2 linked regions of the Prochlorococcus marinus XMU1411 genome follow. Each later gene encodes a partner of the first gene's protein in a complex. Links are inferred from orthologs where the notes say so. Each region holds a gene or a part of one and is shown in the gene's direction. Other genes may lie near its edges.

Region 1 (12,426 bases):
AGCAGAAATAGCATCATTATTAGATGATCCTTGAAGATATAACATTTCCCTCAATCTCATATTATCTTTTTTAAGCAAGTTAAATTTTATTAAATTTTCATTGTTTATGCTCTCAAGAATGACCTCTTTTTGAAATTGGCCAGGCCAAAAAGGCTTCGAAATAAAATAATAAAAATCTTTATAAAGATAACCTTTAGATATTCTTACGAAAATCAAAAAAAGAAAAATTCCAAACAATATCCAATTTTTCTTTTTATGCCACCAACGACTAGCTGAAATTCGTCGGAGTTTTAACATATTATTAATCTCTAATCGCGTTCCTTATAAAGTCTGGAGTATCAACAACTCTTTTGAGCTTTTTAAAATCATCTAAAACCTCTCCACATCCATTAACAACGCACAAGAGTGGGTTTTCAGCTATGTGTGTAAAAATTCCCGTTTCATCACTAACCAAATCATTAATGCCTCTTACTAAAGCTCCACCACCAGCTAGCATAATGCCCCTATCCACAATATCTGCAGCAAGTTCAGGTGGGGTTCTCTCTAAAGTTCTTTTCACAGCTTCAACTATTTTGCTAAGTGGATCAGCCATAGCTTCTCTTATTTCTCCTGATGTCAAAGTTATTGACCTTGGAAGACCAGATAAAAGATGTAAGCCTCTTACCTCCAAAGAAGTTTTATCAAATTCATCATCTGGAAATGCAGATCCAATTTTGATCTTAATATCTTCAGCAGTTCTCTCTCCAACAACTAAATTATGAACTTTCTTAAGATATGAAGCAATTGATTCATTGATTTCATCGCCAGCTATTCGAACCGATTCACTTAATACAGTCCCACCCAAACTCAATACTGCTACCTCAGTGGTGCCACCGCCAATATCAACGATCATAGTTCCAACTGGCTCAGTTACTGGTAATGATGCGCCTATTGCCGCCGCAACAGGTTCATCAATTAAGTGAACTTCTCTAGCTCCTGCTAATCCAGCTTCTCTTACAGCTCTTCGCTCAACACTGGTAACTCCACTTGGAATACCAATAACTATTCTTGGAGCTATTATTCCCTTACCTTCGTTACATTTTTGAATAAATGTTTTTATCATTTGCTCAGCGGCGTCAAAATCTGCGATAACTCCATCTCTTAGTGGTCTTACAGCTCTTATATTCCCGGGTGTTCTGCCAAGCATTAACTTTGCTTCTTTACCAACTGCCAATGGAACTCCTTCTTCTAAATCCATTGCTACTACTGAGGGCTCTTGTAAAACAACTCCCTTACCTGATACGTGTATAAGAGTATTGGCTGTTCCCAAATCTATGCCAATGTCTCTAGAAAATTTAAATCTGTTAAAAATCACAATAAGAATTCTTTTTATAAATAATATATCTATTTTTTATAAAGCTCTCACAATTCGCCTGTTTAGTTATGATTAGCACGCAAAACTTAAGCAGAATCTGGAAATATGAGTAGTATTAAAAAAAAAAATTATGGAAATTAACACTATTAACCTAGTTGGTAGAGCTGGTAGAGAACCAGATGTAAGATATTTTGAATCAGGCAGTATCGTAGCCAATTTCACTCTTGCTGTGAACAGAAGAAGCAGAGATGAAGAGCCAGACTGGTTCAATTTAGAAATATGGGGCAAGCAAGCCCAAATAGCAGCAGATTACGTAAGAAAAGGGTCCTTAATTGGAATAACAGGAAGCTTTAAAATTGATAGTTGGAAAGATAAAAATACTGGGGAAGATAGATACAAACCGGTTGTTAGAGTAGATAGATTAAACTTGCTAAGCTCGAAAAAAGAGTCTGAAAATAATCAATATTCTAACAGCAGTAACTCTAGTGAAATCCCTTTCTAGTCTCTATATTTTTTAATAAATCTAATAAGAAGTTTTATAAAAAAATATAAGAAAATTAAAATTAAAATTGGCTTTACAACATATTTGATTTGATCTAAGTAAATTTCAATTATTGGATAATTTTCACCAAATAAATAACCTGCATAAGTGAGAAGCGCTACCCATATCAAGCTACCAAATGAAGTCCAAATCAAAAATTTTCTTAATGGCATAAGTTCTATGCCAGCGGGAACTGAAATCAAAGTTCTTATACCTGGTACTAATCTGCCCCAAAAAACTAAAGAAACTCCGTATTTATCAAACCACCTTTTACTTTTAATTAAATCATTAGAAGAAATACCCAAATATTTTCCTTGTTTATCTAGAAAATTTGAAAGTCTTTTTTCATTTACTAATCTTCCTAGATAATACCAAGGCAATGATCCAAAAATAGTTCCAAGTAATCCCCAAAAAACTAAAATATAAAAATTTAATTTTTGTTGATAGACGAAAAACCCTCCCAAAGGCATAATAATTTCCGAAGGTATTGGAGGTATTATATTTTCTAAAAACATAGCCAAACAAATAGTGAGGTATGCAATTATTGAATTCTTTTCTACAGCCAAACTAATGTAGTCGGGGATTGAAGTAAGAAAATTTAAAAAAATAAGGCTCAAACTTAATATCTATAAAGATCTGGTTTATAAGGTCCTTCAATAGAAACATTAATATAATCAGCTTGTTCTTTGGTTAATTTTGTTAATTTTGCACCAATTTTATCGAGATGTAATCTAGCTACCATTTCATCTAAATGTTTTGGTAAAACATAAACCTCCTTAGAATAGTTTTCTGACTTATTGAAAAGTTCAATTTGAGCTAGGACTTGATTAGTAAAAGAATTACTCATAACAAAACTTGGATGTCCAGTGGCACAACCCAAGTTAACTAGTCTACCTTCAGCTAAAAGGATTATTTTATTGCCACTCGGTAAAGTTATGTGATCAACCTGCGGCTTAATATTTTCCCATGGATAATCTTTCAATGATGCCACATCAATTTCATTATCGAAATGGCCAATATTACAAACGATGGCCTCATTCTTCATCTTGACAAGATTTTCGTTTGTTATTACCTGATAGTTCCCAGTTGCCGTAACAAATATGTCTATATCCTGCACAACATCGTCTAATGTAACAACGCTGAAACCTTCCATGGCAGCTTGAAGAGCACAAATTGGATCAACTTCAGCAACTTTTACAATTGCACCAAGTCCTCTTAGAGACTGGGCTGATCCTTTACCTACATCTCCAAAACCGATTACTAAAGCAACCTTCCCAGCAATCATCACATCAGTGGCACGCTTGATGCTGTCAACTAGAGATTCTCGGCAGCCATATAAATTATCGAATTTGCTCTTAGTTACTGAATCATTAACGTTAATTGCAGGGAAAGGTAGAGCATTTTGCTTTTGCAGTTGATAAAGTCTTGCGACTCCCGTTGTAGTTTCTTCAGTGACACCAATAATATTGCTCTTAATTCTAGAATAAAAGTTACTATCATTTTCCAACTTAGATTTTATAGATTTGAATAAAGCAATTTCTTCTTCGTTACCGGGATTATCTAAAACAGATAAATCTTTTTCTGCTTTACTGCCAAGTATCAATAAGCCAGTTGCATCTCCCCCATCATCAAGAATCATATTCGGTGAGTCGGATCCCCAATCAAGAATGTAATGTGTATATTGCCAATATTCATCAAGTGTCTCACCTTTTTTTGCATATACAGAAATTCCTTGATCTGCGATAGCTGCGGCAGCATGATCTTGAGTTGAAAAAATATTGCATGAAGCCCATTTCACTTCTGCGCCAAGATCAACAAGAGTTTCTATTAATACTGCAGTCTGAATAGTCATATGAAGACTTCCAGCTATTTTTGCACCTTTTAGTGGCTTTTCAGATTGATATTTATCTCTAAGCGCCATTAATCCTGGCATTTCAGTTTCGGCAATTTTAATTTCTTTACGACCAAAATCTGATAAAGAGATATCAGAAATTACGTAATTAGGTGTAGAGGTTTTAACTGAATTTGCGATTACCATATCGTGTAAATACTTTTTCTATTAAACTATAAATGATTTTTGTGTAATTTTGTGTTTGTTGAGAATTTAAAAGAGACTTTAAATTTAGGAAAAAAACTGTCACACAAATTAAATCCTCAATCAATTGTTTTATTACAGGGTCCAATTGGAGCTGGGAAAACTTCATTTGTTCAAGGGATTGCTAAAGGCTTGTCAATCTCTGAGGAAATTACAAGCCCTACATTTGCTTTATCGCATCACTATAACTCTGGAAAAATTCCACTAATTCACCTTGATTTATACAGGTTAGAAAATGTTTCTTCAGCAAAAGAAGTTTTTTTTTCAGAAGAAGAAGAGGCCATACAAAGACGAGCTATTTTAGTTATTGAATGGCCAGAATTAATAGAACCAGTTATTGATAATTTCTGGAAAATAAAAATTAGTTACGCAAATAAATATGGAAGAAACTACGAAATAAGAGATCCCAGAAATTTGTTAACCTTCTCATAATCGGGCTGTGGCTCGATAGCACCTTCACCAAGACAAGTTAATAATCCACAAACACCTGCAAACTTAATGCAATCTTCTGTCTCTAGTTTATTTGAAGGGTAGCCAGAAGAAATTAATTTTGAAATTAAGCCAGCTAGAAAAGCATCTCCTGCCCCAGTTGTATCAACAATTTTTTGTGAAGTAGGGGTTTCGGTAATTCCCTGCAATCCACTGATATACCAAGAAACGGGATGTTCCCCATCAGTTATTATTACATCTGGTCTATTAGACAATTGTTGAGAAATTAGTAAGGGATTTTCATCCTCAAAAAATAAAGTTGCTTCTTCCTTAGCAAGTTTTAAAACATTAGCATGATTTAAAAATTTCTTGATTAAATTAACTCTAGCCGCTTTACTAATTTCTGATGAAAAACTTGAATGATCCCAAAAGACCTCTCTCCAATTCAAATCAATAACTACTTTGACTTCCAATTTTTTAGCCTGTTCAATAAGAAAAAAAATAGTCTCTGCTGATATTGGTGATGATAACAAGATCGTTCCTGTAACCAAATATTTTGTTTCTAGAAAAGATTTCTGCAAATTTAAAATTTCTTTTTCGATTAATTTCTTACTAAGAACTTCGTCTGCAAAGAATGAATGAGAACTTTCCTCAAAGCCTGAAAAAAAACGATCTCCAAATTGATCTCTATCTACATTAACCAAGCGAGTAGATGAATCATCATATAATTGCAAGAAATCTAAATTAACTTCCAATTCATTAAATTGCCTAATAAATTTTTTTCCATAATCATCACTCCCCAAACTTCCTATAAATGTTGAATCTATTTTTAATTTTCTTAATGCACAAGCAACATTAGCTGGAGCACCTCCCAAAAAATCTGTAAATCCTTGATTTGATTTATTTCTGATTCTGTCTATTAAAGCCTCTCCAATGCATATGACCTTTTTCCTTTTCATAAAATGAACTATTTTACTTAACTAAGAATAATTTATTAAAAACGAATAATTTTTTTTTGAATTAAAGTTTAATTAAAAACATATTCATCGTGTCTTTAAATAAATCTGAAACTTGGAAGTGGAAAAATTGGGAAATTTCATGGTCTTTATCAAAAGAATCTACTTCTGAAAAAAATATTAAAATTTTATTAGTTCATGGATTTGGAGCATCAAAAAACCACTGGAGACATAATCAAGATTTTCTTGGTAAATTTTCTAACTGCTACGCAATTGACTTATTAGGATTTGGAGAAAGCAGTCAGCCTAGTGCTTTATTAAATTACGAAGCTGATAAAGAAAACTCAATTAAATATTCATTTGACTTATGGGGTAGTCAGATATCAGCATTTTGTGAAGAGGTAATAAAATCTCCTATTTACTTAGTTGGAAACTCAATTGGTGGTGTTATTGCATTGAAAGCTGCTGAAATTCTCAAAGATAAATGTAAGGGAGTGATTTTGATTGATTGCGCACAAAGAACTATGGATGATAAACGTTTAAAAAAAAGTGATATATTAATGAATCTACTTAGACCCGTTCTTAAAACGATAGTAAGACAAAGAATAATTAGTAACACACTTTTTACGAGAGCTGCCAATCCAAAAGTTATTAAGAAAATACTTGAACAAGCTTACCCGTCCAAAAAAAATATCGATGAAGAGTTAATTGAAATATTATATCAACCCTCACAAAGACAAAACTCCAAAGAAGCATTTCGTGGCTTTATTAACTTATTTGATGACTATCTCGCTACAGATCTTTTTGATAAAATTGAACCTCCCATCCAATTGATTTGGGGAGAAAAAGATCCTTGGGAATCCTTAGGTGAAGCTAAAGAGTGGAAGAAAAAATTCACGAATATAAAGCGGTTAGATATTATCGAAGGTGCTGGACATTGTCCGCACGATGAAGAACCTGAAAAAACAAATCAGTTAATTCTTGAATTTATTCAAGAAACAAAATAGGCTTCTACGTTATCACTAAGTCTTCTCAAACCTCTGAGTCCATCTCTTTCTAGATTTCTAACTCGGTCCCTACTTATTCCAAGTACCCTACCTATACCTGTAAGAGACATTGGTTCATCACCATCCATCCCATATCTCATTCTTAAAACTCTACATTGGAGATCTGGTAATTGATGCAAAAGAGAATGAAGATCTCCTCTCATACAATCCATCTCTATCTGTTCGTCTGGCAAGTCCTCACCACCTGCTAGTAAATCTAATAAGACAGTATCTTCACCATCTCCAACTTTTGTTTCAAGACTAACTGGCTGCCCTGCCTTGCACATCAAATCTTTTACATCATCTTCAGGAAGCTCTACATATTTAGCAAGTTCACTAACTGTAGGAGTCCTAGACATTTCTTGACTCAACTCTCTTTGACCTTTTTTTAATTTATTTAACATCTCGGTTATGTGAATTGGTAACCTTATTGCCCTGCTTTTTTCCGCTATTGCTCTAGTAATACCTTGTCTAATCCACCAGTATGCATATGTAGAAAACTTATAACCTCTTGCGGGATCAAATTTTTCTACACCCCTTACTAATCCTATAGTTCCTTCTTGTATTAAATCTAATAATTCCATGTTTCTTTTTGTATATTTTTTTGCAACACTAACCACTAATCTTAAATTAGCTGCGACCATCCGTTCTTTAGCCCTCTGACCAGCTCTCAATCTTTTTTTGATTACGGAAGTAGATAAATTTAATTTATTTGATAATTCCTCTATAGTTGGTTTATCTCCTGTTAATTCAATAATTTCTAATTCTGCTCTTTCGACTTGCATATATTCTTGCACCTGTCTTCCAAGCGTAATTTCCTGCTCATGAGAAAGAAGTGGAACTCTGCCGATATCCCTTAAATAGGATCTGACAAGGTCGACATCATTAGAGGCTTTTAAACTTGATATTGTCGCTAGTTTATTCTCACTTAATGTTTCAGAAGACATGAAAGTTGAATGTTGTTTTGTAAACAATACCATTAAGAATTGTAAAGTTAAACAAAAAAATCCACAAATTTACAAAAATGAGTACAACTACCTAGTCAATTTTAGTTTAAGAAGAACTTAACAGCCATTTTGCTGTACTTAGATAAATAAATACACCTGCAATATCAGTGACAGTTGTTATAAAAGGAGAGGACATTAAAGCTGGGTCTAATCTCATTTTATGAAACAACAAAGGGAGGATAGCTCCAGTAGTTGCAGCTAAAGTCGTTATAGAAATTAAACTTATCCCTACCGCAGAGGCTATTAAATAGCCTTCTCCTTGCCACCAAGCGAAAGGAAATACCACAAGCATCATCAAAATACCCAAAAGAGCTCCAGTTACGGCCTCTTTAAAAACTGCTTTTATAGCTCCAAGAGACTTTAATTTTTGAGTACTTAAACCTCTTATAACGACAGTTGAACTTTGAGCCCCAACATTTCCACCAGTGCCTATGAGCAAAGGAATAAATGCAGCAAGCAAAACTATTTCTCTTAAAATTTGATCATTCATCGCTATAACTTTTGTAGTCAAACCATTGGCTAAAACTAAAATTAATAACCATAATATTCTTCTTCGAGCCATCGTAAACAAACTACTTTGAAAATAATCATCTTCATCTCCAGATTGAACTGCTCCCGCTGCATAAATATCTCTTGTTGCTTCTTGCTCTATGACATCAATTAAATCATCGACAGTTACTATCCCAACAAGTCTTTTTTCTTTGTCAACAACTGGAAGCGCTAAGAAATCATATCTTTGTATTGCTCTTGCTACCTCTTCTTGATTCGTATTCGTAGAAATATTTACCACATCTTTTGTCATAACATCTCCAATTGGCTTAGATGGATCAGCAGTTACAAGATCTCTTAAAGAGAGAATACCAGTCAAATGTCTTTCTTTATCCGTAACATATAGGCTGTAAATCGTCTCTGTAAAAGGAGCTCTCTTTCGGACTAAAGAAAGAGCCTCAGCTGCCGTTTGCATCTCTTTAAGGTCTATAAATTCAGTTGTCATTAATCTTCCAGCAGTTTCAGGCTCATAACCTAGTAATTCAGCTGTTACTTTCCTTTCCCCAGGGCTTAGAGCAGACAAAAATTTTCTTACAACTTTTGCAGGTAATTCATCAAATAGTTGAACCCTATCATCAGGAGACATTTTCTCTACTATTTCCAAAACTTCTCCCGAACGAAGTCTGTCTAATAAAGTTTGCTGAACTATTGGATCTAAATATTCATAAACTTCAATTGCCTCATTTTTCTTTAACAATCGAAATGCCAATGCCTGCAATATTAATGGAAGGCTGCCAATTGCATCTGCAATATCAACTGGTTGGGAAGGCTCTAAAAGTAATTTTGCCTCATCATAATTTCCAGCGACGAGTAATTCTTCAAGTTGAATAGTAATATTTTCTCTAGTACTTAGATCTGAAGATAATGATGCAATCTTTTCAAGATTATTTTCATTCATAAATATAATCCCTTGTCAAAGTAACAAAACCATTATATGAAATCTAATTAATTTTTCTACTTATCCAATAGCCGAAACACATTGTTAGTAAGTTTATAATAATAATCAAATTAAAAAATATTATAAATTTGATCAAACCTCCTTGAATAAAAACTTGATACAAAAAAAATATAAATCCGCTAAAGGACGTAAAACACGAAAAAAAACCACTTAACAAAATTTTTTCTTTCGCGTAACTTAATCTTTTTGCAATAACAAATCCAAAAAGTAATGATCCAATTATTGAAACAATAAAATTATTATTAATAAAAATCCTGAAAAAACTGGCTAAAAAACAAGCTAAAAGAATATAGATATAACTTTTTTTTTTCATGTTATAATTTGCACCAAATAATAACCTAAATAAAAGCAAAAAAAGGAAACTATTATTACCTCAAAATAGTGAAAAAATAAACGAAATAATTTCCTCTTCTTTAATAAAATAAATAGTTGATATATAAAAGAAGAAAATGTGCTAAAACATCCTAAAAAACCAGTATAAAATAAAAATAATATCTTATTATTTACAAAATTAAATGCTACTAAAATTCCCAAAAAAAAGGATGATAGAAAATTGACTATGGAAGTATTTTGAATATCAAATCCTATATTAATTTTTAAATGTTTTTGTATAAATATCCTTGTTATTAATCCAAAAGTACTCCCAAATAAAATAATAATAATTGAGGTAAAATCCAAGATTTACATTTTTATCCAGCCTTTTAAAATCTTATTAGGATCGTCTAAAAATTTATTAGATGCTAACTCCACCCTTACCCAAATTTCACTTTCATTGACTTTCCAATTTCGTAAAATTGATAAGGTTGTTCCCATTTCAAGAACTGTTAGTTCTTTAGCATTAAGTTCAGGAAAAGAATAAAGAGAAGTGTTTGATGACAAGATAATTTCTTTGGCAGTTTTAGGAAAATCATTTTGATTTAAGCTTTTTTGAATCCCACCAGCAGGTAATGTAATTGGAGCAATTAATGCAAAAATAATTAAGCAACAATTCTTAAGCAGATTATTAATCATATATCTAAAGTAGCCAGATCTAAGTTACCGCTATGAGTTTCAATAAATTCTCTTCTTGGTGCAACTTTATCTCCCATTAAAATATTAAATATTCTGTCAGCTTCGAGTGCATCCTCAATTTCAACCCTTTTCATCATTCTAGTTTGAGGATTCATAGTTGTATCCCACAATTGTTTTGGCATCATTTCACCTAATCCCTTAAATCTTTGAATATTATAATTTGCGTTTTCTCCAAAACTTGTAATTGTATCCTTTAATTGATTCTCGTTATAACAGTATTTATGATTTTTACCTCTTTCAACTTTATAGAGAGGAGGACACGCAATATATATGAAACCTTTCTCAACAAGTTCCCTTTGATATCTATAAAAAAATGTCAATAATAAAGTTCTTATATGAGCACCGTCAACATCAGCATCCGTCATAATTACTACCCTGTGATATCTCAAAGAACTAATATCAAATTCCTCTCCCTTGATTCCTAATCCTAGAGCAGTTATTAATGACTGAATTTCAGTATTTTTATATATTTTAGTATCATCAGTTTTTTCAATATTAAGAATTTTACCTCTTAGAGGCAAAATAGCTTGAAATTTTCTATCTCTGCCTTGTTTAGCAGACCCTCCCGCAGAATCTCCCTCAACAATATAAATTTCTGATTCTGAGGGATCTCTAGAACTACAATCTGCTAATTTACCAGGCAAAGTTGAACTTTCTAGGACACTTTTTCTTCTAACTAATTCTCTAGCCCTTCTTGCAGCTTCTGCTGCATTAAATGATTGGATTGCTTTTTCAAGAATTAAATCTAAAATCCCAGGATTAAATTCCATATACTTTGTGAGAGCTTCCCCAATAAGAGAATCAACAATTCCTCTTACTTCAGTATTCCCTAATTTAGTTTTTGTTTGTCCCTCAAATTCGGGATCTGGAACTTTAACTGATAAAACTACGGTCAATCCCTCTCTGATATTTTCTCCGGCTAAATTTTTTTCAATATCTTTTCTTTTACCTCTTTTTTTAGCGAGATTATTGAATGTTCTTGTCAAAACTGTCTTTAATCCCTCAATATGAGTACCTCCATCAATAGTTCTAATATTATTTGCAAAACCTAAAATATTATCTGAATATACATCTGAACACCATTGCAAAGCTGCTTCTACGTATACGTTTTCTTTTTGTGAGTCAACATAAATTATCTCAGGATGTATAGAATCCTTTTCTGCATTCATGTATTGAACATATTCTTTAATGCCACCTTCATATAAATAAATTTCTTCTTTGAAAGAACCATCTGATAATTGATTTCTCTCATCTCTAAAAACAATTTTTACACCACCATTAAGATAAGCTAATTCTCTTAACCTAGATGAAAGAAGAGCATATTCAAATTCTATTCCTCCAGAAAAAATCGTTTTATCGGGTTTAAAACAAATAGTGGTGCCCTTTCTAGAAGGCTTAATAGTTTGCTTTTTATTTTGCAATTCACCCTTCGAAACACCTTTTTCAAATCTTTGATTAAACTCACTGCCATCTCTATAAACAGTAACATTAACCCATTCACTTAAAGCGTTAACTACAGATATACCTACTCCATGCAAGCCACCTGAAACTTTATAACCTCCACTTCCGAATTTACCACCTGCGTGAAGGACAGTCAGTACAGTTTCTAGAGCACTTTTCCCAGTTCTTGGGTGAATATCTGTTGGAATACCCCGTCCATTATCAGAGATCAAAGCAGATCCATCTGCTCGAAGAACTATTTCTATATGATCGCAATGTCCTGCAAGGGCTTCATCTACTGAGTTATCAACGACCTCATATACCAAATGATGCAAACCTCTGGGACCTGTAGAACCAATGTACATTCCAGGACGTTTACGAACAGGCTCTAACCCTTCTAAAACCTGAATCTGTTCTGCACCATAATCATTAGAGATTTTATTAGATCTTTTGTCCTCGCTCATTTAATATAAAAAAAATATTAAAACTTTTAAAATGTTATTTTTAAAAGGTCTTTCATTAAACTTACCACTGCAATAAGAGAAAGGCTCGAAGTCTATGGAAAATTTAATTTCTTTCATTATATAGCGAATAGATTTTTCTTCAGAAATTAATATGTCTTCTTATCAACCTCATGTAATAGTTTTAATTGGGCCCACTGCAAGTGGTAAAACTGAATTAGCTATTCAAATTGCAGAATATTTTAAAACTCGAATTCACAATATAGATTCAAGACAAATCTATAAGTCTATGGATATAGGAACAGCCAAACCATCTGAAAATCAGCAAAAAAAAATAAAGCATTACTTAATAGATATTGAAGAACCGATTAACCCAATTAATGTTAAAAAATTTCAAGAAATTGCTCAAAAATCAATCAACAGAGAAATTAAACAAAAAAATTTACCCTTTCTTGTTGGAGGAAGTGGTTTGTATATGAATTCAATCACAAAAGGTTTTTTTGTACCCAATGTCCCTCC
Region 2 (15,710 bases), on another replicon or contig:
GAGAAGAGCAGAAATAATTGTTCCAGGAGCATTGATATTAAATACCGCAATGGAGATGTTGAATTTTAATGAATTAACAATAAGTGAGAGGGCTCTTCGGGAAGGTTTGGTTGTAGATTGGATGCTTCGTAAAGGGATAATTAAAAACGAATTAAATATTCAAAGCAATATTAGAAAAACAACAATAGTTCATCAGGCTAGAAAGTTTGGAGTAGATAATAAAAGAGCTGAGAAAATTATTGATATTGCCTTTCAAATCTATGATCAGACTAAAAATATCTTTCATAGTGATAATGACCCTAAAGCCAAAGAACTTCTTTGGGCAGCTTCTAATCTTTATAATTGCGGGAAATACGTGAATGTTGGTTCATATCACAAGCACTCTTGGTACTTAATAAAAAATTGTGAGTTGTTGGGATATTCTGAAGCAGAAACAAATATTATTGCTTCAATTGCTAGATACCATAGAAAGACTCTACCCAAGAAAAGACATGAGTCTTGGCAAAATTTAATATCCAAAGAAGATAAAACATTAGTACTTGAAATGTCATTAATTTTGAGACTAGCAGCCTCTCTTGATCAAAGACCTGACAAGGTGATCTCATCAGTTCAAATAAAATTGCAGGAAAATATTCTTACATTTGAACTTTTACCTTTAAATAGAAACCATGATCTTCTTCTTGAAAAATGGAACTTAGGATTATGTCGTAATGTAATAAAAGAACTAAAGAATTTGGATTTAAAAGTTATTTAGTTTTTTTAATAAGTTCTTGTTTTGGAGTTTGATTCTGAGAAGAGTCTGAAAATAAATTGAAAATTAAGGACGAGGCGATTAGTCCGAGAAGGCCTGAAATTAAAATAAATATCCAAAACCCTACTGGACTTAGATCCTTAGATTGTCTAGTTTCATTAGTTTTTTTAGCAACTTCTTCAACTATTTCTTCTATTTTTATCTCTTGCCTTTCTGTCTTAAATTCATTCATTATAAATTCTGTATCAAGTTTCAGCTTCTGTGCAATTCTACGAACCATTGCTTTAATAAATACTTTTTCAGGTAGTTCTTCTTCATTACCTTCTTCAATGGCTTTAAGTTGATGAGATCCAATTTTTAAATCAGAAGACAATTCTTCAATAGATTGCTCTCTACTTAACCTTGCCTCTTTGATCAAATTTCCAATTCTCTTTAAAGAGGATTGTTCTGTTTTGGTATTGACATCTGGGTTAAATTTTATTTCTTTCAAAACAAATAAATTTTTACTAATTATAGTAATTAATATTTTTCTATCAACTTTAAGTTTATTTATTCCTGAAGAGATGACTATAAGAAGGATTATAAAGATTAGATCTTTTTTGAGAATTACTAATCGCTGGGCTAATTATGTAAATGGTTGTTCTAATTAGTTTTTTCTCAATAGAAAACTTTTCCATATCTTTTAATTCTATTAATGATGTCCAACCATCATCCCAAGATACTCTAAATCCAACAATCACTTTAGTTTCTGGAGGGTAAAACTCTAGTAAAGTTTCTTGCGACCTTTTCACATGCCTAGCACTTAGATAAAGACATATAGAGGAATTGTGTTTTGCAAGATCTTTCAGAGATTCTTTTTCGGGCATCCCTGTTCGCCCTCCTGCTCTAGTTAAAATTATTGTTTGCGTTACTTCAGGGATGGTTAGTTCAGCTTCATGATATGCTGCAGCAACTTGAAAAGCACTTACTCCAGGAACAACTTCGATTTCAATTTTTTCGTTTTTTAAAATTTCGATTTGCTCTCTAATTGCTCCAAAAAGGCAAGGATCTCCATCATGCAACCTTACAACAGTTTTACCTGCCTGAAATTTTTCTATCATGATTGAGGTGATTTGCTCTAAGTTGAGCGAACTCGTTTTTATTTTTTCAGAACCTTCTTTAGAAAAATCTAAAATCTTTTCAGGAATTAAAGAATTAGTCCAAATAATGACATCTGCAATTTTTATCTTTTTTAATGCTTTTAAAGTTAATAATTCGGGATCTCCTGGACCAACACCAATAAAGGATATTTTATTATCCATTCTCTCTATTTTTCCCACTAGATGTTCTCAATCTTAAAAAAAATATTCCAATTAATCCAGAAGAAAATAGAAAAATACTTATAAATTGAGCCATTCTAATACCGCCATCACAGAAAGGCGGAAGCCCACCAATACATAGTGGGTCAGTTCTTAAACCTTCAATCCAGAATCTTCCAAAGCTATAACTTATTAAGTAAAGACAGCTAATAAAGCCAGGCTTGAAAAAATCTGTTTTATTTTGTTTATTAAAGGTAATAATAAGGATGATGAAAATTAAAAGATTCCACAATGACTCATAGAGAAATGTAGGATGAAAAAATTCATAATTAAGAAACTCTAAAGGCCTATTTTTGATAGGTATAAATAATTTCCAAGGTAAATTTGTAGGAACTCCAAAGGCTTCATTATTGAAAAAATTCCCCCACCTTCCTATTGATTGTCCAAGAATTATCGAGGGTACTAGTATATCTATAAAAGTTTTTAAATTAATTTTTTTCGAATTACAGAAATAGATAATAGATATTAATCCTCCAATTAGACCTCCATGGATTGCTATGCCTCCTTCCCAAACTGCAAGAAAAGAAGGTATTTGAATGATGTTATTGAATAGTTTAAAAGAAGTAAAAAAGTTCTCTCCGCTATATTGCCTCCACTCAAAAATTACGTAATAAGCTCTAGCTCCTATTATTGAAGAGATTATTAATGATGGAAGTATTTCACTAATGTACTCTGGGTTAATATTTCTTGCCTTTGCTAGTTTTTTAGAGACAAATAGGCCTATTAAAACTGAAACTGAAATAAGAAGTCCGTACCATCTAATAGTTATAAATCCTAAATTTAAAAAAGTTTCACCTGGAGATTGTATAAAAGCTTGAAGTATAAGCATTTAAAGAAAGTTAGATACCCTCTGCTGCTTGCACTTTTTCTACTTGTTTTTTCTTCAAAACTAAAAGTATTTGTGTTAGGCCTACACCAATGAAGAATGCAATCAATCCAATAACTCTATAAGGGCTCTGAAGTACAACCTCAGCATCTAATTGTCCAAAGCCGCCAACGTTGGGATCATTAGTAAGAGGGTCACCTGCATTTATTTTGTCTTGTGCTTTTACGATAAGTTGAGGACCAACAGGCACTACTTCAGTAGTTATCTCACCATTATCGTTTTCTATATTGACCTTATGGCTTCCATCTTCAATTGTTTCTATTGAATTTACAGTTCCTGATGTGGTAGAAGTGAAAACTACATTATTGCTTTTGTCTCCAGTTGGGTATACCTGACCTCTACCTCTATTGCCTCCGATATGTAACGAGTATTTTCCATAGTGATATTCTTTATTAGTGGATGGATCAGGGGAAAGTACAGGGAAAACTATTTCTTTATTAGTATCGCCAGGTAAAGGTCCTACAATAATGATATTATCTTTCTCTTCACTGTAATTAGTGAAATAAACCCCTTCCGTCTCCTCTTTAATTTCTTCGGTCCATCTTTCTTGTGGAGCAAGTTTAAAGCCATCAGGCAGCATTACAACAGCACCAACTTGTAATGGGACTTCAGAACCATCAGCACCGATCTCTTTTAAGTCATTTTTGTAGGGTATTTTGACTACAGCTTTGAAAACACTGTCTGCTCCAACAGATTGTGGAACCTCTGCAATTGTAGGCATCTGAGCTAAATGACAATTTGCACAGACTATCTTTCCTGTTGCTTCTCTTGGGGATTCATAGTTTTGCTGAGCCCAAAATGGATAAGCAAAAGTGATCTTTGGATAAAATACAATGCTCGAAATGAAAAGCAGAGTACAGATAAATAAACTTGTTTTTTTCATGATTTGATTTTTAAGACCTTTCATTTTTTATGCCCACCATGGATTTTCATTGGTTCTAAAGTCAGTTTCTGACCATTGTTTAACGAGTACAGCATCATCTTCAATATCGACATGCGCTAGGGCTAAAGATAAAGGAGCAGGCCCTCTTACTACTTTCCCATTAGTATCGTACTGACTGCCATGACAAGGACATATAAATTTATTAGCACCACTATCCCATGGGACAACGCAACCTAAATGAGTACAAATTGCATTTAAACCAAATTCTCCTATTTCCCCACCCTCATTAACTATTAAATAAGTTGGATCTCCCTTTAGACCCTGCACAAGACTTCTGTCTCCTGCTTGATGGGTAGCTAACCAACCTGTCTTACTTATTGGATTCCCTAATTCATCTTTAGCAGAAGTTCCACCACCACCACCGCCTGCTCTTAAAGGCATGAAATAATTAGCTACAGGGTAAAGGGCTCCTAAAGCTACACCAGTTGCAGTACCAAATGTAAGAAGATTCATAAATTGCCTTCGACCCATTGATGGGACATCATTGGAACTTAATTGAGTCATTCGCTACTTGGTTCTGTTATTTATTAGTTATTATGAATCAAATTGATCAATTTCTGTTGCAAATAGATAGGACTTTTAATAATTTAAAGTAAAAGTTTAGGAAGTCCTAATTAATTGATTTAAATGAACCCATTGCTCGTAGATGAAGTTATACATTATTTGATTCATCGCTGGGGGAAAAAATATGATTTTAGACTCTTTAGAAGAGGAAAATTTGTATATTTTCAAATGATGTGGGGATTTCTTGGACAGGAATCATTCCCTTTAAGTGAAGATGAATATAAAAAATCGATAGCTGATAAAATCGAGATTTTAAATAGATGTGGATATTCTGAAGAAGTAAGAGAATGGCTAAAGAAAGTCAATGCTAAGCCGAGGTTAGGTAGAGCTGTCAGCTTGCAATTAAATCTTAATGAGAAGATGAAAGAGTTTTTGACTTAAGATTTTCTGATAAGTAAGTTAAACCAGTACCCACAAAAAATAAAAACACAATCGATATAGATAGCAATGACATAGTCAATGGGTCTGTTGAAGGGGTAATCACTGCAGATAATATTGCAGAGGAAATTACAACGATCTTCCAATTCGAAATCATTTTTTCTGTTGTAATTATTCCAAGAGAACCAAGAATAAATTGTAATACTGGCAATTGAAAAGCTATTGCAGTGCTAGACATTAATAACAGAACAAAATCAAAATATCTTTCTATAGACCAAGTTGGTTCAACAATATCAGCACCAAAACTAATGAAGAAATTTATTGCTGCAGGGACTAATATCCACCAGGAAAAAATTAATCCTAAAAAAAACAGAAGACCTGAGCCAAAAACTGCGGGCAATATAAGGCTTTTTTCTTGTTTTGTTAAACCAGGAGAAATAAATAATATTATTTGATAAAAAATATAAGGCATAGAAACTATTAATCCGCTGTAACCTGCAACTTTAATAGCGACAAATAAAAACTCTCCTGGAGCAAGTTGTAGTAAATGAATATCACCAGCTGGGATTTCTAAAAAAGATATTAATGGCTTTATGATGAGAAAACTGAAGAATATTGAAATAAGTATTGAGTAAATTGAGTGTAGGATCCTTTGACGCAGCTCCTCTAAATGATCACTAAAAGTCATCGAATCTGATAATTTATTCTCACTTTGACCTGAACCTCTCATTATTTTTAGATAAAGATTTTGTAAGAAAAAGGTTTAAAATTACTATTGTCAAAGTCCAATTTATTTTCGATAAATTTAATTATTTGCTTAATTTAGGATTAGTTGGATCTGGTAATAAGAAAGGAGGGGCATCATTTAGGGATGATTCACCATAAGTTTCATATTCTCTATATCCACCCATTTTTCCATTTGTTTTCATTAAAGCGCTTACGAAGGCAAGAAGTAAGAAAACAGTAGGAGCTCCAATTATTAATGCAGCACCAAATAGATATCCAACAATAAATTCTGGGAAACTATGATTTCCTAAAAATTCATGAGTGCCCAAAAGAAAATCAAACATTTAAATTTAAAAATTTTTTTTATTATAAACTAAATTACTGTTTTAAGATTTTTTTTAATGTAATCTTCTCCTCTTGTAGGATTTCCCCAAATAATTTCTCCATTTTTAAAGGAAACGCAACCCGGTCCGCCTTTTTTGATTTTTTGCAAATCTTTAATCTTTACTAAATTAATTGGAACTTTAATGTTTCTTTTTGCCTTACTAAATAAAGCAGCTAAATCTGCAGCAATTTGAAGATCTTGTTCAGATGCTACTTGAGATGAAGACTTCAAAACTACATGACTGCCTGGCGCTTCCTGTGCATGAAACCATAAATCGCCCTTTTTTGAGAACTTAAAGCTTATTAAGTCATTTTGCCTCATATTTCTCCCTACCTGAAGCTTCAATCCAGTAGGAGTATCAACTTGAATAGGTGAAGATTGTATCTCTGATGAGCTTTTCTTATCTTCTTTTTGCCTCTTTATGTTGATATTAAACTCGTTACAAATCTCTTCCACAATTTCTTCTAATAGTTTAATTTTAATGAACAGTTCCTCTTGATATAAAGAATTTATATTCTCTAGAAGTGTAGTGAATTCATCTAGTCTATCGATATTAGTTTTGTAAATATTTAGTCTTTCTTTTATTAATTCTCTAGATCTTTTTAGTTTTTTTGATTTTTTGTATAGTTTTTGTCCTCTAATAATATCTTTTTTGTTGATCTCATTTTTTGTGAATATATTGTCAGCTTTCTCTTTATATATTTCGTAGTTTTCTGACTTAGATAGGAGATCATATTGAATATTTAAATTTTTTTTCTCATTATTTGTTTGTTTAAAAATTATCCCTTCAATTTTATTTACTAATAATCCAAATTTTTTTTGTTTTAAATGATGATCATAATAATTTTCTAAACCAGTGCATAAATCTATTTTATTTTTACAGTTAATTTCTTTATCTAAAAACCAAACTGAATAAAAATAATTATTAAATATGGAAAAGTGAAAATTTTTGTTTTGAAATCTATTTATCCATATTTTCCAACTTTTAAATATCTCCTTTAAGTCAACATCACTAATGAAATCAATATTTTTTTCCATTATTTCCGAGTCGTTAGTATTACTAAATACTTCTAGTTGTTTTGTGAGGATAGGGCTTACTCCTTGGTAGGTATTTATTAAACAGTATTTTAAAGACTCAGGTACTGTTGAAATTGATTCTTTCCATGATCGAAAAGATTCATCTTCTTTGGGTTGTTTTTTAAGATTTACTGGAGGGTCAGAATAAATTGATCCTGTTGAAATTGTTCTAAAACTAGATTGACTTGATTTAACTTGTTTACCAACTGCGATAATTTTATGTTTATTATCCAAATAAAAAATATTGCTATGTTTTCCCATTAACTCAAAAATTAAATACTTACTAATTTCATCTCCAGGTTTTTTTGCAAAACCAAATTTTATAACTCTTTCGAATTCATCTTGATCAATCGAAATTAAAGCCATATATTTTAATCCATATCTTATTTGTTTAGAAAGTGTACTTTCTCTTCCCATTTTTTCTGGCTTATTTATCTTTAATATTCTTGGAGATTCACCATTCCATGAAACTTCTAACCAAGTTTGAGAACCTACTCCTCTGAAACATAATTGAATTGTATTTGGTTCAGGTTGTTGAGCAGTTTCAAACTTTGTAGGTAAAATACTATTTGATAAATAATGCAATACGGATCTAATAGATGTAATATCCATTATCTGTGGCACGCTTTTTTGCATTATTTCTTTTAAATTCACAAGAATTTATCTTACTGTAAAAAATTTAATATGAAAAATCTAAAAAAACTAATTATCCTTACTGGACCTAGCGGGGTGGGTAAAGGAACTGTTATTAAAGAAATATTAGCTAAAGATAAAAATATTTGGCTTTCAATATCTGCAACTACTAGAGAACCTAGAGAGGGAGAGAAAGAGGGAGAAAATTATTACTTTTTGAATCAAGAAAAATTTAAAGAAATGATTAAACAAAACCTTTTTCTTGAATGGGCTCAGTTTGCTGGAAACTACTATGGAACGCCTTTGTCTTCTGTAAATGCAAAAATCAAACAGGGACTTTCCGTACTACTTGAAATTGAAGTGGAAGGTGCGAAGCAAATAAAAGAAAAGTTCCCTAATTCTCTATCAATATTTTTACTACCTCCTAATAAAAAAGAATTAGAGAGAAGAATAAGAAATAGAGGTACAGAAAAAGAGGAGGCAATTAAAAAAAGACTCTCAAGGGCTAATTATGAGATTTCAGCATCAGATGAGTTTGATTTTGCATTAACAAATAACGATGTTGATGAAACAGCAAAAAGAATAATTGAGTTAATACAAACTTGATTATTCTCTCTTTTATTAGCTCATTGGATGGAACAATAAATCTGGGAAAAACCTATTAAATTCAATGATTATTCCGGCTGTAAGGCTTAGCCAGATTGCTGCAACTACTGGGGCAGATCTAACAAATTTTGTGTTTAGAATTTTGAACATTTGATTTGCAAAAAAGTTTTTTTAAGTTTTTAACGAGGACCGTTGAGTGTAATATTATTATCCTTTTCTCTTAAATCTCCATTCCTACCTTGTTTATTGGCAAGAAGAGGCCATTGTGCACCTTTAATAAGACATTTTCTAGCTAAGTCTAGATCAATAATGATCTCAAGATCTGCTGGATTCTTAGTCTTTTTTGATTCAATCAAATACTCTCTGCCTGACCAGCCTATAATTCCAGCAATGTAAATGAACAAAACTCCTGGTATGAGTAAATCACCTTCATGGCCTCTATTTAGAAGAGCTCCCCATGGCTCAAGAGGAGGCCCAATTATTAAATGAGGAAGGCCATCATCTCCGCATGATGCTTTACCATACCTTTCAAATCTTGCTATGTCTTTTTGAGTAGTTGCAGAACTTGCTCTCTCCATGAATTTAGGATTTTCAGAGCATTTTGTGAGGGCTGATGCAGTATATTCTGTGCTTGCTCTATCTGCATTTAAGGCAGGCCCATTAGCCGCTAAAGCAATTGGTGTAATTCCTAGGAACAGAAAAACGGATGTTATGATTGAAAAAAAGAATTTCATAAGTTGCAATCTTTAATTCCTTATAGTGGGTTTAGTAAGAAATTAATATTAAAATAGAACAAGTTGAATCAAATATGCGTAAAGTTTTAGCTATTGAAACAAGTTGTGATGAGACATCCGTCTCAATAGTGTCGAACAGTGGTGATACATATAAAATCCATTCAAATATAATTGCTTCTCAAATCGAAGATCATGCAAAATGGGGAGGAGTGGTTCCAGAACTTGCTGCAAGAAAGCATTTAGAATTATTACCTTTTGTTTTAGAAAAGGCTTTAACAGAATCAAAAATCAAAATTGAGGAAATTGATTATATCGCTTCAACTGTAGCTCCTGGATTAGTTGGGTGTTTACGTGTTGGCTCTGTAACTGCAAGATCACTTTGCATGTTACATTCAAAGCCTTTTTTGGGAATTCATCATTTGGAGGGACATTTATCTTCAATTCTATTTTCAGAAAACTATCCAAAGAAATCTTTTCTAACATTACTTGTTAGTGGTGGACATACTGAATTGATTAAGGTTGATGATAGAAGGGTAATGTATAGACTTGGTAAAAGTTTTGATGATGCGGCTGGAGAAGCCTTTGATAAAGTTGGAAGATTATTAGGCCTTAGTTATCCAGGAGGACCGGCAATTGAAAAGATAGCTAAAAATGGGGACCCAATGAAATTCAATTTACCAAAATGTAGGATTTCTGATAAAAAAGGTGGATTTCTTAAATACGATTTCTCATTTAGTGGTCTAAAAACCGCTGTATTAAGATTAGTTGAGAAAATAAATTTAAATGGAGAGACAGTACCTGTTACTGATATTGCTGCAAGTTTTGAGAGAGTTGTGGCTGAGGTCTTGGTAGAGAGAACTATAAGATGTGCAAAAGATCATTGCTTAGATAATATTGTTGTTGTTGGGGGAGTAGCTGCCAACAATACATTAAGAAAAATGATGATTAGTGAAGCCAGCAAAAAATCTATTAAAGTTCATTTAGCTCCCCTTAATCTTTGTACAGATAATGCGGCGATGATTGGAGCAGCAGCGTTGTTCAGAATTAAATTTAAGGATCATTTAAGTTCCCTTAAATTAGGAGTCTCAGGAAGACTATCAATTGAACATGCAAATACACTTTATGAAGAAAATCCTCCTTTTTAACTTTAATGAATAAACAACCTAAAATCGAGATTAAAGAGACAAAAAACTTTGTTGATAAAAAGGAACTGAATTTATGGAAGAGAGGTTTTACACCTCAAGCTGAGATATGGAATGGAAGGATGGCAACTGTTGGTATAGGGATAATTTTAATTATTATTGCTCTAATAAGCCAATTTTCTTAGTAGAAATCAAATTTATTTGAATTAAGAGTAGTTTTGAGAGATTTTTTAAATTTAGTTTTATTCATCATATTAATAAAATTAAAAAGTATTGTATTTAATGGACTTCAGATAGGATTATTGATTTAATCAAAATAATTAATTTTTTTATTATTTAATAAGTTTATATGACGCCTGAAAGGCTTGGACTACTTTGGGGAATAACCGTATTTGCAGGTGCTTGTGCTCGACTATTTTCTTCTCTTACAGGATTCCCCAGTGTAGTTATTTTATTGCTCTCTGGATTATTAATCGGAAGATCAGGTTTAGGACTTGTTGAGCCTCTAGATCTTGGACAAGGGCTTGAAACTATTGTGGGGCTTTTAGTCTGCTTGGTTTTATTTGAAGGGGGACTTAACTTAAAACTGCCTGAGGGGAATATAAGAAATACTGTTCTAAAAATTTCATTGGTAAGACTTTTTATTTCATTATCAGCTGGAATTTTTATTGCTCATTGGCTTGCAGGCCTTTCATGGCAAGTCGCAGGAATATATAGTGCCATAGTCCTAGCTACTGGACCAACAGTTGTTTCGCCCTTAGTGGAACAAATAAAATTAGCCTCCCCTCTTTCGGAAGTTTTAAAAGCTGAGGGTTTGTTACTTGAACCAATTGGTGCAGTACTAGCATTACTACTATTAGAACTAACTTTAGGTGATCTACGTGGGATTAACGATGTATTTATAGCATTAATGCAAAGATTAGGGGGCGGAGTTTTAATCGGTATAAGTACAGGATGGTTACTATCAGAAATTTTAAAAAAAATAAAAAATGAAGCCTCATTTGGTATAGAGCTTCAAGTTACCCTTGGATTTATTTTCCTTGTGTATGGAATTTGTGAATATTTTTTACCAGAATCAGGCTTGCCTGCATCAGTTGCTGCAGGTTTTATTGTAGGTAAAAGAGAAGTAATAGATAAGGAGAAATTGGATAATCTAATAGGTGAATTGGCTCAATTAGCAATCACAGTACTTTTTCCTCTTTTGGCAGCTGATGTTTCTTGGGGTGAATTAAGTCCACTAGGCTGGGGAGGGGTTGTTTGCGTTTTGATGTTGATGGTAATTGTTCGTCCTATCTCTATTTGGATAGCAACAATTGGAAGAGAATTAAACTTAAGAGAAAAAATATTTTTAGCCTGCTTAGCCCCAAGAGGTATTGTTACTGCAGCGGTCGCCTCTCTTTTTTCTATTAGACTAGAACAGGCTGGTATACTTGGAGCTGGACGTCTTCAAGGTTTAGTTTTTCTTACTATATTAATGACAGTAGGAATTCAAGGTCTTTCGGCTAAACCTCTGGCGAATCGACTTGAATTAGGACAAAAAAATAATTTAGATTGACTCAAGACATCTTTCAATTCGAGATATATCAGTTTTACTCTCTGAGAAAAGTTCCCAACTTTGAATTAAATCTGGTCCACTGAGAGAACCAAAAAATGCTACTCGTAGTGATTTCATTAATATCCCTTTTTTAACATTATGTGTTTTTGAAATTCCATTTATTATTTCTTTGGCTTTAACCTTGTCTAATTTTAGAATATTCTGCTCTGTTAAATAATTTAGGATTAGTTTTAGAGATGTTTTGCTATCGTTTTTTTCGAGGAAATCTTGACCTTCTTTTTGAATTGGCGGTATTAAGAAAAATGGTTTTGATTGATCAATGGCGTCTTTTAGAAGGGTCATAGAGTCTTTAATCAAATTTGATAATTTAATAGCCCATTCTTGAGATGGCGGCTCCCAACCATTGTCATCCCAGTATTTTTTAGTTATCTCAATTAACTTTATTGATTCCATTTTTTTTATATATTGAGAATTAATCCAGTTGAGTTTTTCCCAACTAAATTTGGCTCCAGCTTTATTTATTGCTGATAAGTCAAAAATTTCAGATATCTCTTCAAGTGAAAGTATTTCTCTGTCGGCAGATTTTGGAGACCAACCTAAAAATGCCATGTAGTTTGATAGGGCCTCAGGTAAATATCCCATTTCTCTAAATTCGTCGATTGAAGTAACGCAATCTCTCTTAGATAATTTTTTTCCTTCGCTATTTAGTATTAAGGGTGTATGCGAAAAAGTTGGTAAATTAAAATTTAATGCTTTATAAATCAATATTTGTTTTGCAGTGTTCGAGATATGGTCTTCACCCCTTACAACGTGAGTAATATTCATGAAATTATCATCAACTACAACTGCAAGATTATACAAAGGATCACCAATCTCATATCCCTTAGCCCTTCTTGATAAAACTAAATCACCGCCCAAATCCTTCCCTTGCCATTTAATTTCGCCTCTTATCTGATCTACCCATTTTATATCAATTTTTTCATCAATCTTAAATCTTATTACTGAAGTCCGCCCTTGGGATATGAATGTTTCTATTTCTTCTTTTGAAAGACTTCTGTGTCTATTATCATGCTTTGGAGGTAATCCTTTCTTTTTTTGTTCTCCTCTTAATTCAGATATTTCATCTTCTGATGTAAAGCACCTATATGCAGCTCCACATTCCAATAGTTTTTTGATATGACTTTTGTGAATCGAAATTCGGTCACTTTGCTTTATAGGTTCTTCATCCCATTTTAGCCCAAGCCATTTCAAGCCCTCTAATATATTTTTTGTATATTCAGATTTAGATCGAAGAAAATCTGTATCTTCTATTCTGATAAGAAATTTTCCACCTATTTTTTGTGCATACAACCAATTGAATAATGCTGTACGCGCTGTCCCAATATGAAATAAACCCGTTGGACTCGGGGCTAGTCTTAAACGTTTTTCCAAATTTCCTTTAGAAAAAACGGGACCGACGGGATTCGAACCCGCAACTTCCGCCGTGACAGGGCGGTGCTCTAACCAGTTGAACTACGGTCCCAGAGTTTTGTTCTAAATTTATTTAGAACTTCATTCTTAAAATTATCAGATCATAATACTTAATTTATGGGGTTGTAATAAAAAAAATTTATTAATTTGAGGATTTACAGAAATAATTAGTTTTTAACTACCTTAGTGTAAACAACTATTTATTTTTGAGGTCTAAAACCAGCAGGTTCTATCAACCTAACTTGATTGCCTCTAGCAGTAAATTCTCTGCCTTGGTCACTTTGTACGACAACTCTCCCACCAGACTTAACTCTGATAACTCTTGCACGAACCCATCCTAAAGCTGCTGATTCGAGGACTTTAACTACGTCCCCAGGTTGAAGATCTAACTCCATATTATGAAAAAATGATTTACATAATGTTGATCAAACGCGTCGTGGAGGACTTGAACCCCCGACATCAGGTTTTGGAGACCTGCGTTCTACCAACTGAACTAACGACGCATCTAAATGATTATAAGCGTCTTTGTGACCAATAAGTTGATTAATTTACAACTTTATCGGTCAAAGCGTTGTTTTACGCGAGTAGCCTTTCCTACTCTATCTCTCAGATAGAATAACTTAGCTCTTCTTACTTTACCTCTACGTTCAACTTTTAGAGAGGCAACCTGTGGACTATGTAGCATAAATACTCTTTCAACACCTATACCCTGAAAAATTCTTCTAACTGTAATAGTCTGGTTAATTCCTCCATGTCTTTTTGCTATGACAACGCCTTCATAAGGTTGGACTCTTTCTTTATTACCTTCTGTAATTTTCACTCCAACTTTAACAGTGTCTCCAACATATATTTCAGGTAATTCTTTTTTTAATTGTTCGTTCTCAAATTCCTTAATAAGATTGGATGCGGTTAAGGTTTGCGTAGTCTCAGAAACCGTATTTTTTTCTTTTTGTTCAACTGCTACATCAACTGATGCGTCAGCTTTAATACCAGTTTCTAAATCCTTCTCTTGTTTCTCTTTGGCCATTTTGGTAATTATTATCCTACAAGTTCTATATCTTAACCTTTTGACTCGCCTTTAGTAACCTTTTTGGTAAATGAAATTGTTTTTGAAAACATTTGGAATCCTGTGACGAGCATCCATAAAACTCCAAGGGAATTCAATATTACGTATATAAGTTCTCCATTATCTCCAAGCCATTCGCCCTCATGGAGAGACATTAACCAATGAACTTGTTCTCTAGAGTAACCCAGTAAATCTTTTGAAACCCTATAAAGAAGACCAGTAATTGAAGATATAAATAATGGAAGAAAAATCCAGGGCGCCAAAGCCTTATGAAATTGCCTAGAATTAAATAAAGTTTTCATTTTCGTTTCTTTCCCATTGTTATTGATAGATTTAAGATAGCCAAGATCATAAAGGCTATTTTGAAGATATTTACCTATTACTATTATTTATTCCAATGAGACATTTTGCAGATCTTTTGTTAAATAAAAATAATTCCAAAGCTAATGATCAAGTTCCTTTTATTCAGAGGAGAAGAGGAATCGAAATAAAGTCTTCACGTGAAATAAATTTGATGAAAAAATCTAGCAGAATTGTAGCTACTGTTTTGAGAGAAATTAATGACTTAATTAAACCTGGAATGAGTACAAAAGATTTAGATGATTTCGCAGAAAAGAGGATAAAAAGTTTTGGAGCTGTGCCAAGTTTCAAGGGCTACCATGGATTTCCTTCCAGTATTTGTTCTAGTATTAATAATGAGGTTGTCCACGGTATTCCAAGTAAAAATAAAATAATTAAAAATGGTGACTTGGTTAAAATTGATACAGGGGCATATTTAGATGGTTTCCATGGAGATAGTTGTATATCAATTTGTGTAGGAGAAGTTAGTTCAAAGGCTCAAAAACTTAGTGATATAGCTTTTAAAGCATTGTATGCGGGGCTTTCGAAAATCAAGGCAGGGAATACACTTCTAGATGTGGCTGGGGAAATCGAAGACGTTGTTGTGAAAAATGGCTTTAGTGTTGTAGAAGACTATACAGGTCATGGAGTTGGACGAAATCTTCATGAAGAACCATCGGTATTTAATTTTCGGACTAAAGAATTGCCTAACGTCGTCCTTCGAGAAGGAATGACATTAGCGGTGGAACCTATAGTTAATGAAGGGACTAAATTTTGCAAAACACTCAATGATAGATGGACCGTAATAACAAAAGATGGAAAACTATCGGCCCAATGGGAGCATACAATAGTTGTTTTAAAAGATGGTATTGAAATATTGACAGATCGAGATTTTTAGGCACTAAGATTTATATTTATAGATAATTTGGCAATATAAAAAATTAAAAAATTCTTTCAATGGAAAAAGTACATATGTTAAAGGGTTTGGACTAATTATTAATAAATAATTTTTTGAATTAGCTAAATCATAAATTCTTTTAGAAACAAATTTTGGACTCATAATTCCTATGGGATTTAGTTCTGATTTAAAAGGCCCC

The links.
Region 2: the proteins of tsaE (region 1) and tsaD are in contact, whole or in part, in a crystal structure (PDB 6N9A), measured with the Thermotoga maritima proteins. The link is inferred for Prochlorococcus marinus XMU1411 from one-to-one orthologs. Residues at the interface, in WP_004082108.1 of Thermotoga maritima: Leu37, Gly38, Lys46, Lys57, Val59, Lys60, Ser61, Thr63, Phe64, Thr65, Leu66, Met67, Val69, Pro71, Tyr82, Arg83, Leu84, Asp86, Asp88, Phe89, Asp93, Ile128, Asp130, Glu131, Arg134; in WP_004082750.1 of Thermotoga maritima: Cys10, Asp11, Arg49, His50, Leu82, Gly84, Gly135, Gly136, Glu154, Thr155, Leu156, Asp157, Asp158, Ser159, Glu162, Asp165, Lys166, Arg169, Leu170, Tyr175, Lys213, Thr214, Leu217, Tyr218, Gln221, Arg222, Asn324.

Annotation. Positions count from the first base shown.
Region 1 is NZ_JAAORI010000006.1:87,261-99,686, forward strand. Bases 3,018-5,703 are described here. They hold tsaE (tRNA (adenosine(37)-N6)-threonylcarbamoyltransferase complex ATPase subunit type 1 TsaE), read left to right. Parts: upstream 3,018-3,984; coding sequence 3,985-4,422; downstream 4,423-5,703. Other genes in these bases: ahcY (adenosylhomocysteinase), read right to left, coding at 3,018-3,933; HA145_RS09085 (carbohydrate kinase family protein), read right to left, coding at 4,380-5,378; HA145_RS09090 (alpha/beta fold hydrolase), read left to right, coding at 5,468-5,703. In the rest of the region: rod shape-determining protein MreC, read right to left, coding at 1-297; HA145_RS09060 (rod shape-determining protein), read right to left, coding at 302-1,354; HA145_RS09065 (single-stranded DNA-binding protein), read left to right, coding at 1,485-1,856; HA145_RS09070 (DedA family protein), read right to left, coding at 1,853-2,512; more of ahcY, read right to left, coding at 2,515-3,017; more of HA145_RS09090, read left to right, coding at 5,704-6,382; HA145_RS09095 (RpoD/SigA family RNA polymerase sigma factor), read right to left, coding at 6,367-7,368; mgtE (magnesium transporter), read right to left, coding at 7,475-8,875; HA145_RS09105 (fluoride efflux transporter FluC), read right to left, coding at 9,245-9,613; HA145_RS09110 (hypothetical protein), read right to left, coding at 9,617-9,946; gyrB (DNA topoisomerase (ATP-hydrolyzing) subunit B), read right to left, coding at 9,943-11,910; tRNA (adenosine(37)-N6)-dimethylallyltransferase MiaA, read left to right, coding at 12,062-12,426. UniProt on the Escherichia coli protein: Required for the formation of a threonylcarbamoyl group on adenosine at position 37 (t(6)A37) in tRNAs that read codons beginning with adenine.
Region 2 is NZ_JAAORI010000003.1:127,014-142,723, forward strand. Bases 8,364-11,150 are described here. They hold tsaD (tRNA (adenosine(37)-N6)-threonylcarbamoyltransferase complex transferase subunit TsaD), read left to right. Parts: upstream 8,364-9,115; coding sequence 9,116-10,186; downstream 10,187-11,150. Other genes in these bases: psaJ (photosystem I reaction center subunit IX), read right to left, coding at 8,364-8,457; HA145_RS02450 (Photosystem I reaction center subunit III), read right to left, coding at 8,487-9,041; HA145_RS02460 (hypothetical protein), read left to right, coding at 10,192-10,368; HA145_RS02465 (cation:proton antiporter), read left to right, coding at 10,533-11,150. In the rest of the region: HA145_RS02390 (Ppx/GppA phosphatase family protein), read left to right, coding at 1-754; HA145_RS02395 (helix-turn-helix domain-containing protein), read right to left, coding at 747-1,241; cobM (precorrin-4 C(11)-methyltransferase), read right to left, coding at 1,297-2,052; lgt (prolipoprotein diacylglyceryl transferase), read right to left, coding at 2,045-2,938; petA (cytochrome f), read right to left, coding at 2,949-3,878; petC (cytochrome b6-f complex iron-sulfur subunit), read right to left, coding at 3,906-4,442; HA145_RS02420 (DUF3067 family protein), read left to right, coding at 4,566-4,883; twin-arginine translocase subunit TatC, read right to left, coding at 4,852-5,610; HA145_RS02430 (hypothetical protein), read right to left, coding at 5,690-5,950; HA145_RS02435 (Rqc2 family fibronectin-binding protein), read right to left, coding at 5,980-7,680; gmk (guanylate kinase), read left to right, coding at 7,753-8,307; more of psaJ, read right to left, coding at 8,323-8,363; more of HA145_RS02465, read left to right, coding at 11,151-11,738; gltX (glutamate--tRNA ligase), read right to left, coding at 11,730-13,169; HA145_RS02480 (hypothetical protein), read right to left, coding at 13,409-13,603; rplS (50S ribosomal protein L19), read right to left, coding at 13,765-14,244; and 3 more genes.